DNA from 3 places in the Rahnella sp. CFA14(1/10) genome. Region 2 is predicted to be linked to each of the others. Evidence: predicted binding sites of a transcription regulator. Region 2 holds the regulator's gene; each other region holds the start of a gene.

Region 1 (8,189 bases), on a different contig from region 2:
CCGTAATCGACATAACCGCTGCCCTGCACTTCCATCATAAAGTTATCCATCAGGGAATTAGTCCAGGCAACCACGTAGTTATCGCTCAGTGCACCGGAATAAATTGAGGCGCGATCAGGCAGACGGCCGCGTTTTGGCGGCATACGATAAAGCGGATACTGGAATTCACCCTGACGGGTGTAGCGCGCCTGCACCACCGGCGTGTAATAGCCGGTCAGTTGCACATTACCAAAATTGTCAGCACCTTCCATCTGATACGCGCTGATGCCGTACTGGCTAAGGTTGCGGGTATCAGCCCCGGAGCGCAGCCATTGTTCGACAGCCTGGAATGTTGTGTTATTACGACCATATAAAGAAGAAGAGGCAATTTGTACCGCGGCGACCTGATTAGAGTAATCCAGCGCATTCACTGGTTTGCCTGTGGCATTCGGCTCATTCACATATTCGAGTGCATTATCCAGACGGCCATCTTTGTACTGCTGGCCCCGGTCAGTAGGTCGCGAAGAACAACCCGCCAGCACCGCTAACACCAAACCACCCAGCAGATATTTACTCCAACGTCCTTTCATTATTGCCGCGCTCTCTTACTTTCAGGAAAATGACTGGCGAAACGATAACAAACGCCCTATCAGAAAGGAATTGCCACAGCCGAAAAAAGTGTACTGAGCCAAATTGAACATCAAACGGCAATTTTGTGGATAAAAAGCCAGCAACTAAGTGCTTTATTTGAATAAATTCAAAAAAGGGTTGCACGAAATCTCATGGGGAGTATAGTTCGCCTCCATCGGACGCGGGGTGGAGCAGCCTGGTAGCTCGTCGGGCTCATAACCCGAAGGTCGTCGGTTCAAATCCGGCCCCCGCAACCAATTCGATTTCGATGCATAAAATGCTCAGTTGAATTGTACGATGAATTAAAGCAGTATACGGACGCGGGGTGGAGCAGCCTGGTAGCTCGTCGGGCTCATAACCCGAAGGTCGTCGGTTCAAATCCGGCCCCCGCAACCAATTCGAGACCGATGCATGAAGATGCTCAGTTCGGATAATGTGATGAAGTAAAGCTGTAAGAGTAGTGACGGACGCGGGGTGGAGCAGCCTGGTAGCTCGTCGGGCTCATAACCCGAAGGTCGTCGGTTCAAATCCGGCCCCCGCAACCAACTACTAAAAATCGGTTACAAACATCAGGCACCCTAACGGGTGTTTTTTTGTCTCTGAATTCCGCCAAGCGGCGGGAATAAACACCTCGCAGCCTCTCTGGTTATCCCCTCGCCAACATCCCACCTTCTGCAAAATATGCTTTGATCCCGGCCAGAATAGACTCTGCCACCTGCTGCTGAAAATGTGCAGTCCGCAATTTCTTCTCTTCACTGATGTTACTGATAAACGCCGTTTCCACCAGAATTGACGGGATATCCGGCGCTTTTAATACCGCGAACCCGGCCTGATCCACTTTATTTTTATGCAGATGATTAATCCTGCCCATACGCGTCAGCACTTCTTTGCCAAATTTCAGGCTATCGCTGATGGTTGCTGTCTGAACCAGATCAAACATCGTGTGATCCAGATAGCGGTCACCGCTTTTACTGACGCCGCCTATCAGGTCAGATTCATTCTGTGTTTGTGCGAGAAAACGTGCTGCGGAACTGGTTGCCCCTTTGGTCGACAGAGCGAAAACCGACGAGCCTTTTGCTGCACGGCTGGTAAATGCATCTGCGTGAATAGAGATAAAAAGGTCTGCCCGCAGTTTTCGTGCCTTTGCCACGCGGACTTTAAGCGGAATAAACACATCTTCATTGCGGGTCATATGCGCTTTCATATTGGGTTCACGCATAATCAGCTTCTGTAATCTGCGGCCGATCTGCAATACAACATCTTTCTCACGGGTCTTATATTTGCCAATCGCCCCCGGATCTTCACCGCCATGACCAGGATCAAGCATGATCACCAACGGCCGGCTTCGCCCCGCCTGACCATCTTTTGCCTTTTCCGGAGGTAGCGTTCTCGCCACATCTCCGCGGTTGTAATCTTCCAGTAACGCCAGCAGCGGATCGTCCTGAGCACTGATTTCACCCTCTTGCGGATAAAGATCGAGCACCAGCCGGTTATGGAATTCAGCGACCGGTTTCAGCGTGAAGACATGTGGATTGATTACATGCTTGAGCTCAAACACCAGGCGGACCGTTTTGGTATCAAACTGCCCCACCCGCGCCTGTCTGATATAAGGATCACTTTGCTGGACTTTTTCGCCCAACCCTTTTAACACACTGTTGAGATGCACATCTTCGATATCCACCACAACGCGCGGCGGATCGCTGAGCAGAAACTGCTTATATTTTAAGGGAGTGCTGGATTCAAGCGTAATTCGGGTATAAGTAGACGAGGGCCAGATACGTACAGCAATGACCTGTGAGCTGGCAGCAAAACCCACTTTACTCACGCTCAGTATCCAGGAAGCAGCTACGGTTTGCAGGAGGCGTCGTCTTCCGGGATTGTGGGTATCGTCAGTCATGCAGTCTCAAAAAGTGTCCAAAAGTAAAAAATAGCTGATAAAAAACTCATTTTACGAATTCTAACGAATCATATCCTGCATGTCATTCCTAAACATTTATTCGATTTATCAATTTGTTGTATGTTTGTGATGGGTGTTAAAACAAAAACAGAGATTTCTTACTTGCCACAGCGCCGCAAAAGAATAAAAATACAAAAATTACGAATAAAAATTCATACGAGGTTTTGCCGTGAAGGAACGTAGTACTGAACTGGTTCAGGGATTTCGCCACTCAGTTCCCTATATAAATGCTCACCGAGGCAAAACATTCGTTGTCATGCTCGGTGGGGAAGCCATTGAACATGAAAATTTTAGCAATATTGTCAACGATATCGGCCTGTTACACAGTTTAGGCATCCGTCTGGTCGTCGTTTATGGCGCCCGTCCGCAGATTGATGAGAACCTTTCCGAGCATAATTACGAGCCGATTTATCATAAGAATATTCGCGTCACGGATGCACGTGCGCTCGAACTGGTTAAGCAAGCCGCCGGGCTGCTGCAGCTCGATATCACGGCGCGGCTGTCAATGAGTCTGAATAATACGCCACTTCAGGGCGCGCATATCAATGTCGTCAGCGGCAATTTTATCATTGCTCAGCCGCTGGGCGTCGATGACGGTATTGATTACTGTCACAGTGGGCGTATCCGCCGTATTGATGAAGAAGCGATTCACCGTCAGCTCGACAGCAATGCGATTGTCTTGCTCGGTCCGGTTGCAGTTTCGGTTACCGGTGAAAGCTTCAACCTGACTTCCGAAGAAGTCGCAACACAACTGGCGATCAAACTGAAAGCAGAAAAAATGATCGGCTTCTGCTCTTCACAAGGGGTAATCAACGAGGAAGGTAATATTATTTCCGAACTGTTTCCTAATGATGCACAGCAAAAAATTGATCAGATGGAATCCGGCGGCGATTATCTTTCCGGTACCGTTCGCTTCCTGCGCGGCGCGGTGAAGGCCTGCCGCAGCGGCGTACGTCGCAGTCACCTGATCAGTTATCAGGAAGACGGTGCACTGGTTCAGGAACTGTTTTCGCGCGACGGCATTGGCACGCAAATCGTGATGGAAAGTGCCGAGCAAGTTCGGCGAGCAACCATCAACGACATCGGTGGCATTCTGGAACTTATTCGTCCGCTGGAACAACAGGGTATTCTGGTACGCCGTTCCCGCGAGCAGCTGGAAATGGAAATCGATAAATTTACCATTATCGAGCGGGATAACCTGACCATTGCCTGTGCGGCGCTTTATCCGTTTCATGATGAAGGGATTGGCGAAATGGCCTGCGTGGCGGTTCACCCGGACTACCGCAGCTCTTCACGGGGTGAAATGTTACTGCAACGCGTTGCCAGCCAGGCGAAACTCATGGGGCTGAACAGGCTGTTTGTACTGACGACCCGCAGCATTCACTGGTTCCAGGAGCGTGGTTTCAAACCAGCAGAAGTGGATGTGTTGCCGATTCAGAAACAGGAAATGTACAACTACCAGCGTCGTTCCAAAATACTGATCGCTGAGCTGTAACTCTCTCACTACCTGGCCTCAGTTATAAAAAGGACGCTTCCGCGCCCTTTTTATTTTGCTTTACACATCAGCGGATTATTTATCCGTGTGCGGTTCCAGCGCCTGTTGCAACGTTGAGGTATCAGACCAGGTTTTAAAGCCCTCAGGCGCCGCGTATTGTGGCGACTTGCTGTCATTGCCTGAAACCTGTGACAACATCGCCAGACCATCCTGTTTTATTACGGCCTGATTGAAGTAATCCGCCAGCTGAGTTTGCGTCAGCCCGGCAATAACCCGGATAACATTCGTGCGGGTGTCAAATTGTGGATTTCCGCGGCTAAAATCATTTCCCAGACGGTCAGCTTCCTCATCTAACGTTTGCGGGTTTTGCTGCATTTCATTCACCAGCCCCTGTTTGTATTGCAGGAACTCGTCATCCTTCATTTCACGCAGACGTTTTTCGGCCTGCGGATAAAATGCCAGATAGCGCTGATACAGATAATCAGGTTGCCTGCTGTTACTTTGCAGCAGGAAACCAATCCCCCACTGTTTGCCTACCGGAATAGGAAAAGCAAACACTGCGTAACCCAGTTGTTCTTGTGTCCGAAGCTGACTGTAGAACCATGGCTGAATAATTTGTCCCAGCAAAGCACTGTACGCCATGCTCTGAACTTCATCATAACCGGTGGGGACATACACCGCTGCCAGCGCAGAGTCCGAACTTGTCCCAATACGCTGAATATTCGCTTTCAGCGGTCCGGTCACTACGGCCAGCTTGCCGCGCCACCACTGTGTCCCATGCTCACCCAACTTTTGCATGATTTGCGAAGACATCGCTTTAACCTGATCAGCCGTCATATTCCCCACGACCATCACTTCTACCGCAGCATGATGAACCAGTTGTTCACGGTAGGCGTTCACCTCTTCCAGTGTGATGGCGGAAACCAGCTTTTCACGCTCGCTGCGCTCGGTATAAGGCACCCGCGAAAGCAACTGAACCGGTTGTAACGCCAGCTCAAACGCTTTCCCTTTATCTGCTGAAGCTAAACGCTCGAGATACCATGATTTCGCCTGATCAAGCTGTTCCTGTGTCGGTTTGAAATCAGGGTAGTTATCGACCAGTGCGGCCAGTAAATCAGGCAGACACTCGGTGAAACCGGTAGCAGTAAATTGTAATCCGTTATCAGGCGATGTGCCGAACGTGATCCCACCAATGGATGCCTGATAGCTCAGCTGATCAAAAGCAACGCCGGTGAGGTAATCCGTCAGGCCATACAGCACCTGATTTTTAGCCGTGCTGAGAGACTGCTCATTGCGGAAAGAAACGGTCACATTCGCTTTAGGCTCATCAGCAAAATAGCGACTCGGCATGTAGAACACCCGCAACCCTTTATCTTCAACTAACAATTCAGGTTTCGTCGCCGTCGAATCTTTAGTGACCAGCGCAAGTGAGTCCGGAATGTACGGATTCAGCGCAGGCAGCGACAGAGAAATCCCCTGCCCCAGCGTCTTCCACTGCGAGTAGGTTTGCGCGGGAACTTTATCGATCTCATACGGCGCATTAACAAAGTAGGCCACTTTATTGTGAGGCTCATTCGGGCTGATGATCCAGTAACGTGCATTTTGCGGCGTCATTTCAGTTAGCCGTGATTCAATCGCTTTAGGATCATACTGGTCAGTAAGATACGGCGAGTCGAGAACATGCCCGACAGGTACCCGCAGCATGGTATCCACCAGCCATTCGACATAATCCATATCACGCGTCAGTGCCGGATAGCGGAAGTCGAGCGCCATAACGTGGGCAATCTCATCAAAATAGGATTTCCGGATCCCCTGTGCGCGCATTTCATTGAGATAGTTGAAAATGGCGGCAATAACGGTATCGCGTTGCGCCAGCCCCTTATCCGTCAGGGAAACAGAAATATTGAATACGCCCATATTACGGTTAACCATCGGATCCGCACCTGCACTGATCCCGTCGGCATAGCCCTGCTTCTGTAACCAGTCGGATAGGGTATTCGGGCTGCGGTTACCAATAAGGTAGCTGATATAGGTATCGGTTTTACTGCGAAAATCGGCACTATTGTTATCAATGGCAAATTCAATCCGCAATTCTTTGCGCGGCTGTGCAGGAACGAAATGGATAAACTCGCCCTTTTGGTCTGCAGTTAACGTCGGGACTGTAATCGGCGGCACGGCGGCATGATGATTGGCGATCTGGCCAAAGGTTGTGGAGGCCAGTTCAGCAAGTTCAGGCAAAGATTTATTGCTATAAATCACACCGACCATGAGGTTAGCGGAATAGTAACGCTGATAAAAAGCCGTCAGCTGGTCATGAAGCTTACTGCCCGGTTTATCTTTCAACGTATCCAGATTACCCCCTGAGAAGCGGGCTGCCGGGTGCATAGGATTTAATGTTTCTGCGCGAACTTGCGCCATCCGCATACCGTCACGCGATCGGGCCATCGTCAGTTCAGCGTTCACGGCATTACGCTCACGGTCTCCGTTGGCGGGATCTAATAGTGGTTGGCCGATAGCATCCGCCAGGCGATCTACCGCTTCTGGCAAGGCATCGTTTTCTACTTCAAGATAAAACGCGGTGCGGTAAGAAGCTGTACTGCCATTATGGCTCCCACCGTGTTTTTTAAGGAATTCAGACAGGCTTTCCGGCTGAGGATATTTCTTCGAGCCCATCAGCAACATATGCTCAGTATAATGGGCAAGGCCTAACTGAGAATCAGGATCCTCCAGCGAACCGACAGGAAGGGCCAATGCGGCGAGAGATTTGGGCGCCTGAGGGTCAGAAACCAGCAAAACGGTCATATCATTGGCCAGTCTTATTGCCTGATAGTGACGAGGGTCGTTTTGACTTTTATTGATAGCTTGTGCAAAAGGTTGCCAGTCAGCTGCACTTGAAACAACAGGTATCCCAACGCTCAATAACAACAGTACCCCGAAAACGCGGGTAACCTGTTTTAACATTGCCACTCTCCCTCAATCGAATAAACGTGCCACGCAGGCAATAAATACACGGTTCAATAACCGATGAACCTCAACACGCTGTTTTGAGCGATTGAGTCTGTTCAGACCGCGCAGAAACAGGATAGTTGTGAAAAAAAATCGAATCGGGATTTTCTTCCTGTGCTCCGTTATGTTTTAGCCACAACACTCATGGTTCCCAATAGGGGAAAAACACCCGGTTAAACCACTCTAAGCTGTTAACCCGCCATTGCAAGTAGCTTAACAGTATTTTTGCCCGGTAATATGCGGCTGACAGATGCCACTTCAGGGGGCAAAATCACATATCAAACGCTGCAATATGGCCTGATATTTTGTCGGCGTTTGAATTGCCGCAGTAACCAACTTGCAGGATTGTGCATATGAAGTGCCGCTAATCAGATATTCCCAATTTTTCGCAAAAGGCTCCGTCCCCTTCCCGGCTACAGAATAGGCTTCAAGCTGGGAATGCGCTTCTGCCCACGCCTGTTGAACCTGCCACTGGCGCATAAAACCGTGGCTCAGTGACTGGTAATAATTCAGGAGCCCCAGAATGGAAACTGACAAGAGCAACATGGCGATCAGCGCTTCTGTGAGGCTGAAACCTTGCTGTGCTGAGCAGCTTTCATTCATTGCAGGCCTGCGCATCAGTCTCAGGACAAAAATCCAGCCATCCTTGTTTTAGTGGCGAAAAAATCAGATCTCCGCCAGCCTGCTTTTTACTACTGACTTGCTGATACTGTACAACGGGTTCATTGTCTTGAGTTAACCGGCCTTCACCACGGACCAGAAAGATATCCTCCCGAAAGGCTGGGCGGACACAGGCCCGGCCACTTCCTGAAATAATGATCCCATCCGCCACCTCCCGGCACTGCCAGTAGGGATCATGGCTGTCGCTCCATGATTGTCCTATGCCCCACGCCAATGCCGAAGCTGCATTTTCCCAGGCAACATTATAGCGATGCTGATTTGACGTCAGCGAAAGCCCGGCGGAAAGTTGCTGTTGCAGCGAATTAAGGACAATCAAGCCTAATCCCATCATCACCAGAATACTCAGGATCATGGCGCTCCCACGTTGTCTGAGTGACTCGCTTCTTTTGACTACGCTTGTCATAAAACATGGCCTGCAATCATCTCGTTAACCTGACGGTG
Region 2 (8,189 bases):
CGAAGCCTGGCGCAACGCAGTGCTCAATCTGCCAAAGAGATTAAAGAACTGATCGTGGATTCTGAAAGCCGGGTCGCTGAAGGTTCAGAGATGGTGAAATCCGCTGCAGACACTATGCTGGAAATCTCCGGCGAAGTGACGCGTGTGACCAGCCTGATGCGTGAAATTTCTATCGCGACGACAGAACAAACGCACGGCATCGAACAGGTGAACGTGGCGATTACGCAGATGGATCAGGTGGCGCAGCAAAATGCCGCGCTGGTGGAGCAGGCGACAGCAGCCACGCGTTCACTGGAAGAGCAGGCGCAGTTACTGGCAAAAAGCATGGCGGTATTTAAACTCAATCGCGCCGATCATTTCTGAGAACAGAAATCCTGAACGGTAAACAATAAAAAAGGTGGCCCTAAGGTCACCTTTTTACATTCAGGTCAATGCGAAGCTACACAGGGACCACGCTCATGTTGTGATGATTCTGATATGTCGTTCAGTTATTCATCCGGGAACTGGGCGATAAAGCGTTCTGCGTCTTCAACCATCGAACAGTTGCCTACAAAGAAGGGTGCACGCTCATGCAGTTTCTGCGGGATGATATCCAGAATACGGTTTTTACCGTCACTGGCTTTACCGCCTGCCTGCTCGGCCAGGAAAGCCATTGGGTTGCATTCATACAGCAGGCGCAGTTTTCCGTTCGGATGGCTGGCCGTGCTTGGATAAATATAGATGCCACCTTTCAGCAGGTTGCGGTGGAAATCTGCCACCAGCGAGCCGATATAGCGTGAGGTATAAGGGCGTTGCGTCGCTTCATCCTGCTCCTGGCAATACTTGATGTATTTTTTAACGCCAAGCGGGAATTTAATGTAGTTGCCTTCGTTGATTGAGTACATATTGCCCTTTTCAGGGAAACAGACTTTTTCATGAGAGAGACAGAAAACACCGAGTGAAGGATCATAGGTAAAGGCATGCACGCCTGCGCCGGTGGTGTAAACGAGCATGGTGGAGGATCCATACACCACATAGCCTGCGGCAACCTGGCGGTTCCCCGGTTGCAGAAAGTCAGCTTCTGTTACCGGCTGGCCCAGCGGGGTAGTACGGCGGTAAATCGAGAAAATTGTTCCGACAGAGACGTTAACATCGATGTTTGAAGAACCATCCAGCGGATCCATCAAAATGACGTATTTTGCGTTTTCAGCGCGTTCACCTTCGAAAATGACAATCTCATCTTCTTCTTCCGATGCGATACCGGCAATTTCACCACGCGCCTTCATTGCGGCTTTTAATTTTTCATTGGCGTACAGATCAAGCTTCATCTGTACTTCACCCTGCACATTCTCTGCACCACTGGTACCCAGAATGTCGACCAGACCCGCTTTGTTGATATCACGGTGAATGATTTTAGCGCCGAGTTTTATTGCTGAAAGTAACGCCGTGAGTTCACCCGTTGCATGTGGAAAATCTTGCTGCTTCTCAACAATAAATTCGCCTAACGTTTTCATGACACTTTCCCTGAATCGAGGATAGATAACGGTACGTTAATAAAAATTTCACAAGAACGTGAGCAGTTTAGCCCAAATATATGGATGAATCATAGGCAAATCCATTTCTTCTGGAGGATTCTGAGCGTTAGAATAGCGGCTGACTTAAAGGCATTAATGGAAAATATATGCGCATTCATATTCTTGGGATTTGCGGCACGTTTATGGGCGGGCTGGCGATGCTGGCACGTGCACAGGGGCATCAGGTAACCGGTTCGGACGATAACGTTTATCCACCGATGAGTACGCTGCTGGAAAATCAGGGAATCGACCTGATCCAGGGGTACGATCCTGCCCAGTTAGATCCTCAACCGGATCTGGTGATCATCGGCAACGCGATGACGCGCGGTAATCCTTGCGTCGAAGCCGTGCTGGAGCAGGGGATCCCTTATGTCTCGGGCCCGCAATGGTTACATGATCATGTCCTGCCAGAGCGCTGGGTCATTGCTGTTGCGGGGACGCACGGTAAAACCACCACTGCCGGCATGGTCACGTGGATCCTGGAGGCTTGTGGTTATGAACCCGGGTATGTCATCGGCGGCGTTCCGGGCAATTTTGAGGTGTCCGCGCGTCTGGGCAACAGCCCGTTTATGGTGCTGGAAGCCGACGAATATGACTGTGCGTTCTTCGATAAACGTTCCAAATTCGTTCATTACAGCCCGCGTACGCTGATCCTCAACAACCTTGAGTTCGATCACGCTGACATCTTTGATGATCTGAAAGCGATTCAGAAACAGTTCCACCATCTTGTACGTCTGGTGCCAGGCAAGGGGAAAATCATTCTGCCTGAGCACGACACGCCGCTGAAACAAGTGATGGCAATGGGGTGCTGGAGTGAGCAGGAATTTGTCGGTGATGCCGAAAATTGTGTATGGGATGCGAAAAAACTGACGCCGGATTCCAGCACTTTCGAGGTTTATCTGCATGGCGAAGCCGTCGGGCAGGTGAACTGGAGTTTGGTTGGCGAGCACAACATGCATAACGGTCTGATGGCGATTGCTGCTGCACGCCATGTGGGTGTGAAGCCGGAAGATGCCTGCAGGGCACTTGGCGATTTCATTAATGCCCGCCGTCGCCTTGAATTGCGCGGCGTAGAAAATAACGTCTGTGTGTACGACGATTTTGCTCACCATCCGACGGCTATACTGGCGACGCTTGCTGCATTGCGCAGCAAAGTCGGCGGAACTGCGCGTATTCTGGCGGTGCTGGAGCCCCGTTCAAATACCATGAAAATGGGCATGAGTAAAAATGAACTGGCACCTTCGCTGGGCCGTGCTGATGAAGTTTTCCTTTTACAGCCACAGCACATTCCCTGGCAGGTGGCCGAAGTGGCTGAACATTGTATTCAGCCAGCTCACTGGAGTGCAGATGTCGATTCTCTGGTGGATATGGTGATTAAGGCCTCGCAGCCTGGCGATCATATTCTGGTCATGAGCAATGGCGGATTTGGTGGCATACATGAAAAGCTGTTAGCGGCACTGGCTGTTAAAGCGAAAACCGTCCCGGAGCAATAATCCTGGCGCATTATGAGAGTTAAGCACAGCAGCCGCTGTGCTTTTTTTATGTCTGTGAGTGGCCGGAGCAAGTCATTCAAGTCATTAACGGGCAAAAAAAAAGCCCTCGAAAAGTTGAGGGCCAAAGGGTGTCGTCGGACAGGACGACGAGGGTATCGTTAGCAAGAGAGTCAGGCAGTGGCAGTGTCAACTCTCTTTCCAGCCTCAACAGCGCTCATTATCACTGGTTTGTGGCTGTTGAAACCCGGTAACGCTAATTCAATAAATACTCAAACAGTGGTTTTATCTCAGTGAGAAACTCAGAAATCTTATTGATAGATTTCTGCTGTCGCGTGATAAGCGCCGTTGTTATAAGCCTCGATCACACGGAAAGATTTCGCGCCTTTGCTTTCAGCTTTATCAGACAACTGCTGGCGGATATCCATTGGCACGCCGTTGACGCCACTGACGCTAATCGTGCCCATAGGTCGCAGATTTTCTGCTTGCTGGTTTGTGACAAGCTGCGCGGCAGAGGTAGCAAAAGAAACAGCAGACAACAGGCTAAGTGCGGCAATAGTGGTAATAATTTTCATGATATTTTCCTGAATATACAGACGTTGGTGCTTTTCATCAGAGAGCAACGTCAATTGAGGTTTGGATTTATCAGGGCTGTAATATCGGGTTCAGGAGCACGTAAAGCGTGCGGGAACGTAGATGGTGCAGTGACAAATCCTTCTTAGTGCGCATTGCGCGGGCCTGAGTCATTCAGGCCCCTTCGCTTCTTTTACCTGAACTTATTGGTAAATTTCTGCGGTCGCGTGGTAGTTACCTTCCTCACGAACTTCGATAACCCGGAATGCTTTAGCACCTTTGGTATCGGCTTTATCTGACAGCGCCTGACGGATATCTGATGGGGCGCCGGCTACGCCACTGACGCTGATCATGCCTGTTGGCTGCATTGTTGAAGCTTGTTCTTGCGTAACAGGTTGTGCTGCAAAAACACCAAATGACAATGCAGAGAGAATGCTTAATGTTGCGATAGTAGTTTTAACTTTCATGATTTTGACCTCGTCGATTTTATTATGTTTCTAACAACTGGTGCTTCACACCACGGAAATGAGTATACATCTAGTCACGTCATAAATTAATAGCGAGCTAATAGTAATTTAGGTTGTTATATGTCAACTATTTGTATTTTTAATAACAAAAAAGCATAAAAAAAGAGTAAAAAATGGTCTTTTTAGGTTAATTTTTCGTAAAATCAATAAGTTGAATGAATTTGACTATTTGTGCTTATTTTTGCTGTGAATCACATACTGGAAAACTTTATGTGACGGAATTTAACCGAAATGGGGGTGTGCGGGCGGCTGTTTTGATAAACGCAAAGGCAGTAATCAATGAAGGGAAGTGTATTGAATGAGGTCAGAGGGAGTGATCTTCTGACCTCAGGCACAGAATGAGGGCGTCAAAAGGAGCAAAATGTTGCAGCCCTATAGCTCTTGCTCAAACAAACTAAGAATCGCATCGTGTAATTGTTTGACGCTAAATCCACGGGCCGGTGTCGTGAAGATCGTATCATCGCCGGCAATGGTTCCGAGGATCCCTTCGGATTTCCCCAGGGAGTCAAGTAAACGCGCGATCAGTTGTGCGGCTCCCGGGCTGGTTCGGATCACCACAACGGCATCGTTATAATCGATATCCAGCACCAGATTTTTCAGAGGGCTGGTCGTTGTCGGCACGCCAATCTCAGCAGGCAGGCAGTACACCATTTCCATCTTCGCATTACGGGTTCTGACGGCACCAAATTTTGTCAGCATCCTTGAGACTTTTGACTGATTGATATTTTCGAAACCATCATCCTGAAGAGCGACAACAATCTCGCCCTGAGAACTGAATTTCTCTTCCTTCAACAGCGCTTTGAAGGCTTTGATCAAATCTTCCTGTTTAGCAGGATTACGCATTTTGCACCCTGTTCTCTGAATCATAGTGGGGCTGATTATGCAGATAATTGAATTTTTATGCAACAGAGGTTAACTGCAAAAATCATTAATTAAGCTTGCGACAAGGAATGTAAGTGACGAATTCCCCACGATGATTTCATGAATATGCCAAAATTTTGCATTACGGCTGAGCTGTATTGCACAAGAGTTTACTCTCATGATCTCGATTCAGCTCTCACATTGGACCGAATTTAACCATTTATTAACCTGGCCTATTTTGTGGTGCTACTTTTAATGATGAAGCTTTCCGATAAAAAGTGATTAAAAGCGGAAAAGGTCGACCAGGAGGTGTTTTTTTACTTTCTAAACGACCCACCTCAGATTCTCTGCAGGTAAGCGATTGTTTTTAACGGCGTAAGTGATTAAGGTCACACCCAATTAATTCCACGACACTTATAAGTTAATGATAAAAAAGGAGTATAGGATGAAAGTTGCAGTTCTAGGTGCTGCGGGTGGTATCGGTCAGGCCCTCGCGCTTCTGCTCAAGACCCAGCTACCTTCCGGTTCCGAACTCTCATTATATGATATCGCACCGGTCACTCCGGGTGTCGCCGTCGATCTCAGCCATATCCCTACCGCGGTTAAAATTAAAGGTTTCTGTGGTGAAGATGCTAAACCCGCTCTGGAAGGAGCCGACATCGTCCTGATTTCTGCGGGGGTGGCACGTAAACCGGGTATGGATCGTTCAGATCTGTTTAATGTGAATGCCGGGATTGTGCGCAATCTGATCCAACAAGTTGCCAGTACCTGCCCGAAAGCCTGCATCGGCATCATTACTAACCCGGTAAATACCACAGTCGCGATTGCTGCGGAAGTATTGAAAAATGCTGGTGTCTACGACAAAAACAAACTGTTTGGCGTAACGACCCTGGATACCATCCGCTCCAATACTTTCGTGGCTGAACTGAAGGGTAAGCCACCGGAAGATATCGAAGTGCCGGTTATCGGCGGCCACTCTGGTGTGACGATTCTGCCTTTATTGTCCCAGATCCCTGATATCTCTTTCACTGAAAGCGAGATTGCTTCTCTGACTCAACGTATTCAGAATGCCGGGACTGAAGTGGTGGAAGCTAAAGCCGGTGGCGGATCTGCGACGCTTTCGATGGGGCAGGCGGCTGCACGCTTCGGACTTTCACTGGTACGGGCGATGCAGGGTGAAAATAATGTGGTGGAATGTGCTTATGTGGAAGGTAAAGGCGATCATGCCCGATTTTTCGCACAACCCGTTCTGTTAGGCAAAAATGGTATTGCAGAACTTATCGATGTCGGTCAGCTCAGTGCGTTTGAACAACAATCGCTGGATTCTATGCTGGATATTCTTCGCAAAGATATTGAGCTCGGTGAACAGTTTATTAATAAGTGATCATTGAACAAAGCCGCCGGGTTAACTGGCGGCTTTTGCTTTTCTTAACGCGGTGTTTCATGGGTCGGACGGCAACGGCGTTCGATGATTTGTGAGGTTTTGGGATCAAAATACCGGCTAGGCCAGATCAGCGAGGGATGGACACCCAAAGCACCAGCGATAAGCAATTCTCCTTTTGGCCACGGCCGTGATAATGCATTAGAAAGTGTCGAAGAGCTCAGGCCTGCTGATCGTGATACTGCTGCGAGTGTGGTGCCCTTCTTTCTCAGTGCTGCAATAATATCTGCCTGATGCCAGTCTTCATTCCTTGTCGTCATGATATTTTCCTTCTGAAAATGACTTTCAATAAATATTTTATTAAACATAGATTTCAATACTGAGTGCACTCATTATATCAACCATATCAATGTTTCCTAAAATCCATTATTTTACTTATTTAGAAAATACATTCTTATTTTGATTTAGACAAACAAGTAAATTCCTTTTGCTTTTTGTGATTTGTATCGGTTTATAATATTTACATTGAATAACATTAAAATGAAAACGTAACTGATGTGTTCTTTTTTTGATCTAATTCATTTTTTACGTTGATGAAAGATAAAAATTCAGAGGGTTTTATTATATTTCAGGAGGGTTTTTTTTATCTCTAGTTTAATGTATCCATTTGTTCTATATGATTTTTTTAAATAATCTATTTTTGATTTTAAATTTTTTCTAAGATTTTATTTAACCTGCTTTCCGAAAAAAAATTTTAACCATCCTGACAAATGTTTGATAAACATAATTCATGGAAGCATTTAAATACATCTATAGACTCACTCCTGAAAATTGAATATCTTCTTTCTGTCAAATAGGTGTTTTTCTAAATGACTTGTGTTAGTACCATCCTTTATATAAACGCTCATTACCAGAAAATATTGGTATTACTCTCATGGATGTATAACAACAATCTTTCTTACTGACTTAATAAGAAACAAGGAATGTTATGAAAAAAGAGTGGTTTGCAGCAAAGGAACTGACCGGAAAAGAAGGACTGCCGACGTCAACCCAAGGTGTCCATGGGATGGCTCGCAGATTGTGCTGGATTAAACGCCGCAGGCTGGGTGTTCAGGGACGTGCAGTGGAATATCACATCGACAGTTTGCCCGGTAATGCCGCCGCCAGCTTATCAATGAATGAGAGTTCTGCTGAATATGTTTATACATCACATCAGGACCCACTGGCGATCTGGATTGAGAGTTATAAGCAACTGAGAGAACCTGAACGTGAAACGATCATTTCATTCATTGTGAGGGAAGGGATATCTGAGTTGCTCAACAGATTACGTGAGCCTGAAAAAAACTAGCACAATAGTGCCTGTCGTACCTGCCAGAATCAGCAGGCGCGACAGGCAAATGTCAGAAATCGCGTTTTACCGACATATGCGCAAGGCCTTCAAGCGCCGAGCGGTATTCGGACTCAGGCAGTACCTGAAGCGCCCGGATTGCTTTGTCAGCTTCTTCTTCGGCACGCTGGCGGGTATAAGCCAGAGAGCCCCACTGATGCATGGCTGCCAGCACAGGCTCCAGTAAATGACGCCCGTTACCTTCTTCAATAGCTTTGCGGATCATAGCAGATTGCTCAGCATCGCCGTGCCGCATTGCATGCAGAAGGGGCAGGGTGGGTTTGCCTTCATCAAGGTCATCGCCGGTGTTTTTACCCAGCGTTTCGCCATCAGCATCATAATCGAGCAAATCATCAATTAGCTGGAACGCCGTGCCCAGATAACGACCATAATCTTGCAAGGCGGTAATCTGCTCGC
Region 3 (8,189 bases), on a different contig from region 2:
CAGTGTTTGGTCGATGATCTGAGCACAAAACATGGCGATTTTTCATGGGTTCTCCCGACAAATTGTCGCGCATTATACGCGGGTCATTGACGACATCAAGCGGAAAAATACCTTGCAGGCAATCGATTGGTATGACGGAAAACGGAGACAAAAACTGTTAACTGGATCAAAGGGTGTAGCCTTTGCGTGCATTATCATGTGCAGGCATTGAAACACTATTTCATTTTCACATTAGCGAAGGGAATACCATGATAACCGGCAATATTAACCAACTGCATCTTGTCCCTTATCTGCCCGCTGAACTGCGCGAGGCCATTGAATACGTTAAACAACACATCACACCACAGACGCCGCTGGGCAAACACGATATCCGTGGCGACGACGTCTTTGTGCTGATTTCCAATGATTCGACGGCACCGCAGGCTGAACGCCGTGCTGAATTCCACGCGCGTAATCTGGATATTCAGATTGTGCTGAACGGCACAGAAGGCATGACATTCAGCAATTTACCGGCAGGGTATGTCGATACCGACTGGCTGGAAGATAAAGACATTGCGTTCCTGGCTGCCGGCGAGCAGGAAAAAACCATGATCATGCAGACCGGTGACTTCGTGGTGTTTTATCCGGGCGAAGTGCATAAACCCCTGTGCGCCGTCGGCGAACCGGCCAACGTACGTAAAGCCGTGGTGAAAATGAACGTCAGCGCATTGTCCGCTTAATGCCTATTGTGTAGCGCTTTGTGCGCTTGATCAGCTTCATCCGCCAGCGACGCAGCCTGCCGAGGCGTTCCGGCGCTTTGAGTTTGTGTTTGATCCACACCACCTGCCACGGCCGGAGACGCATCTGGCCGTTAAACACTTCTCCGCCAATCAGATCCTTCCCCTCGACTGCCAGCTTCAACATCTGAGAATGATCGCTGATATTGAATATGCAGCTGATCCGGTCTTCAGTTTTTGGATCATAGCGTTCCATCGCAAACAGGGATTTGCCCAGATCAAACACGCGCTGGCCAGCCTGTGGTGAAAACGCCGGATGTTCGCGGCGGTGCCTGATGAGTGTCTGTAACCCGTAAAAAATGCGGGCACGCAAGCCGTCTTTTTTTTCCAGTTCAGCTTCAAGGGTCGTCAGATCCAACTTTTTACGGTTGATACGGCGGTTGATCCCGGACTGGTGCATGCCGTCGAGATCGTTCTCACTGCCCAGCAGGCTGTGAATATAAATCGCCGGGACGCCGATAAACGACAGCAACAGCGCCTGGGCTGCCAGAAACTTGCGGGCTTTCATTTCGGTACTGTCTTCCGGCTCGGTCAGCGCGCTCAGGTAATTAATGTTCAGTTCGTAAGGGGAATGCGTGCCGTCACCGTTGTCTTTATAGGATACGCGGCCTTCCTTACGCAGTGTCTCCTGCGCCATGTATTTACGTTCGTCATCGGTCAGGAAGGTTTCGGTCGGGCGTAAACCGATGCCGTCGTGGCTGGCAAGGAAGTTGAAATAGGTGGTGTCCGGGTAACGCGCTTCTGCATTCAGGCTCTTCGCCCACTGGGTCAGTGTGGTGGTGTCCTGACGCAGAAAAGCGTACAAGGTCAGCGGCGGCAGCGGGAACTGATACACCATATGTGCCTCGTCACCTTCGCCGAAATAACTGATATTTTCGTGATGCGGGACGTTGGTTTCCGTAATGATCCGCGTGCCGGGGATCACTTCATCGAGAATGGTGCGCCAGACTTTAATAATATTGTGCGCCTGAGGCATATGAATGCAGCGCGTCCCGGCTTCCTTCCAGATATAGCCAATCGCATCAAGGCGGATCGACTGCCCGCCGCTGGCGGCGTACTGCAACAGCACATCAATACTTTCCAGTAAAACCTGAGGATTTTTGAAATTAATATCCACCTGATCTTCACTGAACGTCGTCCACAGATATAACTCGGTGCCGTCGGTTTTGATAAATGGTGAGAGCAGCGGTGAAGCGCGCGGGCGTACGACGCGGCTGTAATCCAGCTCAGGATTAGCGGCAATAAAGTAATCTTTGTAATACGGATCGTCATGCAGATAGCCTTTCATCCACTCGCTTGAGCGTGAAATATGATTGATCACGCAGTCAAACATCAGGTTGAAATTGGCCGAAAGGTGATGAATATCTGACCAGCCGCCGAGATGTTCATCGATCCGCCGGTAGTCAATGACGCTGAATCCATCGTCCGAACTGTAGGGATACATCGGCAGTATATGGATATCACTGATGATGTCGCGCAGATAGGTGTTGGCGAAGTGATTGAGCGTCGCCAGCGGTGGTTGCTCGCCGTGACGGATATTATCGCCATAAGTAATCAGATAAACGTTGGTGCCATCCACCCAGCCGGTGGTGCGGTGTTTGCCGTAATTCCATTTGTCGGCGAGATGCAGGATTTTTTTCAGCAGGTCGGCGATGTGTTCCCGGGGGTAAATCCTGCTTAGCAGGCTTTCCAGCCGCAGAACATACTCAAGATTCACTGAGCTCATATCGGTTCCTTCTTCTGCATTTTTGTTTTTTTGATGAAACGCTTTAAAAAGGTTAGTTGAAAATGCGGTCTTCTGACGGGAACGGGCGGGATAAAGTGCAAAATGATGTAAAGATTACGGCGTGCAGGAAAGTTAGCCTTGCTGCACGCCGGGAAAAATCAGTGGTTAGCGAGCGTGGCAACCATTACCGCTTTGATCGTGTGCAGACGATTTTCCGCCTGATCAAACACTACGCTGTGGCGGGATTCAAAGACGTCATCGGTGACTTCCATCCCCCCGTGCAGGCCATACTCTTCTGCCATTTGTTTGCCAAGTGTGGTCTGGTCGTCATGAAATGCCGGCAGGCAGTGCAGGAATTTCACCTGCGGATTGCCGGTCAGCGCCAGCATCGCGCTGTTCACCTGATAAGGACGCAGCAGATTAATGCGTTCTTTCCACACTTCTTTCGGCTCCCCCATGGAAACCCAGACGTCGGTGTAAAGGAAATCAGCATCTTTCACGCCGGTTGCGATATCTTCGGTCAGGGTGATGCTGCCGCCGTTTTCTTTCGCCAGATGTTCACAGGTGGCGACCAGTTCGGCTTCCGGCCAGCAGGCCGAAGGCGCAACAAGGCGCAAATCCAGTCCGCATAACGCCGCAGCCTCCAGCAGGGAATTGCCCATGTTGTTACGGGTATCTCCCAGATAGGCCAGACGCATGCCTTTCAGCGGCTGGCCCGGCAGATGTTCCTGCATGGTCAGCAGATCAGCCAGCAGTTGTGTCGGGTGAAATTCGTTGGTCAGGCCATTCCATACCGGTACACCGGCATAGTGGGCCAGAATTTCCACTTTATCCTGCCCGTAACCGCGATACTGAATACCGTCGTACATGCGCCCGAGGACGCGGGCGGTATCTTTCATCGATTCTTTATGGCCGATCTGGCTGCCACTTGGGCCGAGATAGGTGACTTTTGCGCCCTGATCGTATGCGGCAACTTCGAAAGAGCACCGGGTGCGGGTTGAGTCTTTTTCGAAGATGAGCGCGATGTTTTTGCCTTGCAGACTGGCTTTTTCGGTGCCGTTCTTCTTAGCGGCCTTTAATTCTGCGGAGAGTTTCAGCAGTGACGAAATCTCTGACGGGGTAAAATCCAGTAACCTGAGAAAATGACGTTTACTCAACAAACTCATGATGTCGCTCCATAGCGCGTAAGCATTTCGGATTGAATTTAAATTCAATTTAACTGTATGAATATGCAAATACAACCCCGCAGTAAAAACTTTGTCGTTTATAGTGGAGACGCGCCCTGCGGTGTGTGAAAATAGCGTACAAACGTCACATTGATTGAGGACAGAGATATGGCAAACCGTGAATTGCTGGAAGAACAACGTGAAGAGACTCGCTTAATCATCGAAGAACTGCTGGATGATGGCAGTGATCCTGACGCGCTTTACACTATCGAACACCACTTATCTTCAGAGAAATTTGACGTTCTGGAGAAAGCGGCCGTTGAAGCTTTCAAACTGGGTTATGAAGTTACTGATGCTGAAGAGCTGGAAGTGGAAGACGGTTCAGTCGTGATGTGCTGTGATGTAATCAGCGAAATCGCGCTGAAAGCGGAGCTGATCGACACCCAGGTTGAGCAACTGATGAATCTGGCCGAAGCCAACGGCGTCAGTTATGACGGCTGGGGCACTTACTTCGAAGGCGATGACGACGAAGAAGGTGAAGACGGCGAAGATGAAGATTTTGTCGACGAAGATGATGACGGAAAGCGTCATTGATTTTTTCTGAATTTGAAACAAAAGGCTGCTGAATTAAGCAGCTTTTTTTATTTCTGCATAACCCCCTTCTCTTTGTGAGACGCCTCTCGTTTGGTAAATTTCATAAACCATAAGCAAAATATGGTTAAATTCAACACAGCTGCCAAAAGTTAACATACCAATTCTGAAAGATATTCTACCTCATGGTTTGGAGTCAGATTATGGCAGCCGTAAAGAAATTGTCTGTTATAGAAAAACTCGGTTTTGGTATGGGTGACGCCGCTTGCGGGATCGTTTATTCCTCGGTCACGATGTTTCTGACCTACTTTTATACTGATATTTACGGGCTCTCCGCCGCCGCTGTCGGGGTGATGTTTCTGGTTACGCGCATTCTGGATGCCGTGAGTGATCCGCTTACCGGCATTATCGCTGACCGTGTAAAAACCCGCTGGGGGCATTTTCGCCCGTGGCTGATATGGTTTGCCATTCCTTATGCAGTGCTGGCCGTAATGACCTTCACAACGCCTGATTTCGGTCATTCAGGCAAACTGCTTTACGCCTACATCACTTACTCATTGCTGATGCTGTGTTACACCTTTATCAATATTCCTTACTGCGCCCTGGGAGGCGTAATTACGACGGATGATAAAGACCGGCTCTCTGCACAATCTTATCGTTTTACCATCTCCTCTCTGGCCGGTTTACTGGTTTCTGTCGGCACCCTGTGGCTGGTGGATTATTTCGGTAAAGAAAATCTGCAGGCAGGATATCAGGCGACGATGGCGGTAATGGGCGCAATTGCTATTTGTATGCTGGTGTTTTGTTTTTGTTTCACTAAAGAACGGATCACGGCGGAGGATACCCGTGAGGTGTCGGTTCTCAGTGATTTGAAAAAGCTGCTGTCCAATGATCAGTGGCGTATTGTCGCCATCATTACCTTTTTCTCCAGTATGGCCGGGGTGATGCGCAGTTCCGCAACGTTGTATTACGCGACGTATCTGATGCTGGATAAGGGACAGAGTCTGATCAGTGGCACGGCGATGAAAAGTACGTTTATCACGACCAGCGTGGTCGGCACGATATTTGGGGCAATAGCAGCGGGATATTTTGCCCGGCGTTTTAGTACACTGACGATGTTTAAAAATATCAATTTGCTGTTGGTTCTGGCGGGCGTCGTGATGTTTTTTGTACCGCCGAAACTCCTGCCAGTAATTTTTCCGCTTTATTTCATTATCGGTTTTTTACACCAGATGTATCAGCCGTTTAAATGGAACATGATGGCCAATGCGGCGGATTATGGAGAATGGAAAACAGGACGTCGTATTACGGGCCTTTCTTTCTCCGGCAATCTGTTCGCGTTAAAACTGGGAATGGCCTTTGCGGGCGCTTTCGTCGGGTTCTCACTTGGCTGGTTTGGTTATCATGCGGGAGCAGAAACACAAACCGCTCTGGCGACCACGGGTATTATTGGTCTCCTGACCGTGGGGCCGTCGGTGTCCTATCTCATTCTTTATTTCCTTGCCCGTTTCTACAAACTCGACGATGCCACCATGAACAAAATCCAGAATGATCTGGCAAAACGCAGCACTGAGATCGCCGACAGGCAGGAAAATAAACCTGACCTGATCCCGGCGGGTCTGGTGGCGAAATAATGGAGATAACCTCAATGGATGATGTATTAAATTCAGGCTGGCAACCCGATTTGGGTGACGGGCATTATCAGAACCCTGTCTTGTATGCGGATTATTCAGACCCGGATATTGTCTGTGTGGGCGACAATATTTACATGGTGGCTTCAAGTTTTAACCATATTCCGGGCCTGCCTGTTCTTCACTCAACAGATCTGGTGAACTGGAAAATTATTAACCATGTTGTGCAGCGGATTAACTATCCCGCCTACGACAATATGCAGCCCGGCAAAGGGATCTGGGCACCGAGTATTCGTTATCACAACGGGCTGTTCTGGGTGTTTTACAGCATGCCTGATGAAGGCATTTTTATGTCTTACACCGCAGACCCGGCCAAAGACTGGAGCGAGCCGCATTGTATTAAAGCGGTGAAGGGCTGGATCGATCCTTGCCCGTTCTGGGATGACGACGGGCGCGCATGGCTGGTTCATGCGTTTGCTTACAGCCGTTCCGGGATTAAACATCAGCTACAGCTTTGTGAAATGGCGCCCGATGCGACATCTCTTCTTGATGAGGGAAGCATCATTTTTGATGGCGCGGTTTCCCATCCGACCATTGAAGGGCCAAAAATGTATTGGCGTAATGGCTGGTATTACATCTTCGCTCCTGCCGGGGGCGTCGAAAGTGGCTGGCAAACTGTATTACGTTCGCGACAGATTAACGGCCCGTTTGAGTCCCGGGATGTGTTGCATCAGGGCACCTCGAAAGTGAATGGCCCGCATCAGGGCGGATGGGTCGAGCTGAAAAACGGGGAATGCTGGTTTATGCATTTTCAGGATGCTGCACATAATGGCCGGATAGTGCACTTACAGCCCATGCGCTGGAAGCATGATGACTGGCCGGAAATCGGTGAGAAGGTTGATGACGCAGGGCCCGGGCAACCCGTGTCGGTTTACCCAAAACCCATGACAGGCAAAGAGGGTAAATCCTGCAAACCGCAAACAACTGACCGCTTTGCTGACGGCCGTTTTGGCCTGCAATGGCAGTGGCAGGCGAATCCGCAACGTGACTGGATTATTCCGTCACCGGAGGGGCTGAAACTGGTCTGCCGGCCTTTTGGTGCGCGGTCTTTGTACGACACACCCCAACTCCTTTTGCAGAAATTATCCGCACCTCAATTTACGGTAACTACGCGTCTGACTCCGCATTTTAACCACGACGGGGAACAGAGCGGCTTGATTGTCTATGGCGAGAGATATGGAGCGGTTTCGGTGTGCCGGCAGGAAGGCGGATGGGCGCTGGTGTTTGATTTCGGCTGGATGAGCGATAAAGGTGTTCTGAGTCAGAAAAGAACCGTGCTGTCGACGCTCATCCGCAACGAAGCGGTGTTCATCAGAGCGGAGATATTGCAACGTGGTGTCTGTCATTTCTCTTTCAGACAGATCGAAACCGAAGAGTGGAAAACCGTTGAGCCACAACTAGCAATTTCAGCGGGGAAATGGGTAGGGGCAAAAATCGGTATTTACTCTGCCGCGTCCGGACTGGACTCAGATGCAGGATACAGCGAGTTCTCGTATTTCGAGGTAAAACGTCACTAGTCATAAAAGCCAGCTCCGTCAGGAGCTGGCTGTCTGCGATTTAAAGCACCTCTCCGTTACTCTCAATCACTTTCTGATACCAGCCGAAGCTCTCTTTTTTAGAGCGCGCCATGGTGCCGGTGCCGTCATCGTTCTTATCGACGTGAATAAAGCCGTAACGTTTGCTGTACTGGCCCGTGGTAAACGACACGCAGTCGATGCAGCCCCACGGCGTGTAGCCCATCAGATCCACACCATCTTCCAGTACGGCTTTTTTCATCTGCTCAATATGGGCTTTCAGGTAGGCGATGCGGTAATCATCATGAATGATGCCGTCCTCCCCCGCTTTGTCGATAGCGCCAAAGCCATTTTCGACAATAAACAGCGGCTTCTGATAACGTTCGTACAAGATATTCAGTGTGTAGCGCAGACCCACCGGATCAATCTGCCAGCCCCAGTCAGAAGCTTTCACGTGCGGATTCGGTACGCTGCCCGCAAAACCGGACAAGCCGTTATCATCACTGGGATTGTGTGCCGATATGGCGTTACTCATGTAATAGCTCAGGCCGATATAATCTGCGCAGCCGTCGCGCAGCGCCTGTAAATCGCCGTCTTCCATGTTGATGTTAAAGCCGCGTCGTTCCCATTCTTTCAGCGTATAGGCCGGGTAATAACCGCGCATATGAACGTCGCTGAACAGGAAGCGTTCGTGCATCGCTTCGACGGCATACATCACATCGTCC

What was found. Region 2 encodes ArgR, which controls arginine synthesis, uptake and breakdown. Its sites were predicted from a motif close to ANTGAATAAAAATACANT; they were not measured.
Region 1: the regulator ArgR is predicted to act here: its motif matches at 2,685-2,702, upstream of argA (amino-acid N-acetyltransferase).
Region 3: the regulator ArgR is predicted to act here: its motif matches at 3,700-3,717, upstream of argF (ornithine carbamoyltransferase).

The regions. Positions count from the first base shown of each region.
Region 1 is NZ_SEWS01000011.1:117,722-125,910, reverse strand. It holds gene mltA (murein transglycosylase A) at 1-569, opposite strand, end outside; tRNA gene EVX52_RS21015 (tRNA-Met) at 790-866, shown strand; tRNA gene EVX52_RS21010 (tRNA-Met) at 929-1,005, shown strand; tRNA gene EVX52_RS21005 (tRNA-Met) at 1,078-1,154, shown strand; gene amiC (N-acetylmuramoyl-L-alanine amidase AmiC) at 1,256-2,506, opposite strand; gene argA (amino-acid N-acetyltransferase) at 2,736-4,061, shown strand; gene ptrA (pitrilysin) at 4,137-7,022, opposite strand; gene EVX52_RS20985 (prepilin-type N-terminal cleavage/methylation domain-containing protein) at 7,326-7,670, opposite strand; gene EVX52_RS20980 (YgdB family protein) at 7,663-8,100, opposite strand; gene EVX52_RS20975 (prepilin peptidase-dependent protein) at 8,148-8,189, opposite strand, start outside.
Region 2 is NZ_SEWS01000007.1:252,330-260,518, reverse strand. It holds gene EVX52_RS15820 (methyl-accepting chemotaxis protein) at 1-363, shown strand, start outside; gene fbp (class 1 fructose-bisphosphatase) at 489-1,493, opposite strand; gene mpl (UDP-N-acetylmuramate:L-alanyl-gamma-D-glutamyl-meso-diaminopimelate ligase) at 1,661-3,046, shown strand; gene yhcN (peroxide/acid stress response protein YhcN) at 3,355-3,618, opposite strand; gene yhcN (peroxide/acid stress response protein YhcN) at 3,820-4,083, opposite strand; gene argR (transcriptional regulator ArgR) at 4,516-4,986, opposite strand; gene mdh (malate dehydrogenase) at 5,450-6,388, shown strand; gene EVX52_RS15785 (helix-turn-helix transcriptional regulator) at 6,433-6,705, opposite strand; gene EVX52_RS15780 (DNA-binding protein) at 7,374-7,733, shown strand; gene ispB (octaprenyl diphosphate synthase) at 7,786-8,189, opposite strand, start outside.
Region 3 is NZ_SEWS01000010.1:236,968-245,156, forward strand. It holds gene EVX52_RS20335 (YhcH/YjgK/YiaL family protein) at 249-719, shown strand; gene EVX52_RS20340 (sugar phosphorylase) at 700-2,502, opposite strand; gene argF (ornithine carbamoyltransferase) at 2,661-3,668, opposite strand; gene rraB (ribonuclease E inhibitor RraB) at 3,837-4,262, shown strand; gene EVX52_RS20355 (glycoside-pentoside-hexuronide (GPH):cation symporter) at 4,463-5,893, shown strand; gene EVX52_RS20360 (glycoside hydrolase 43 family protein) at 5,908-7,467, shown strand; gene EVX52_RS20365 (6-phospho-beta-glucosidase) at 7,508-8,189, opposite strand, start outside.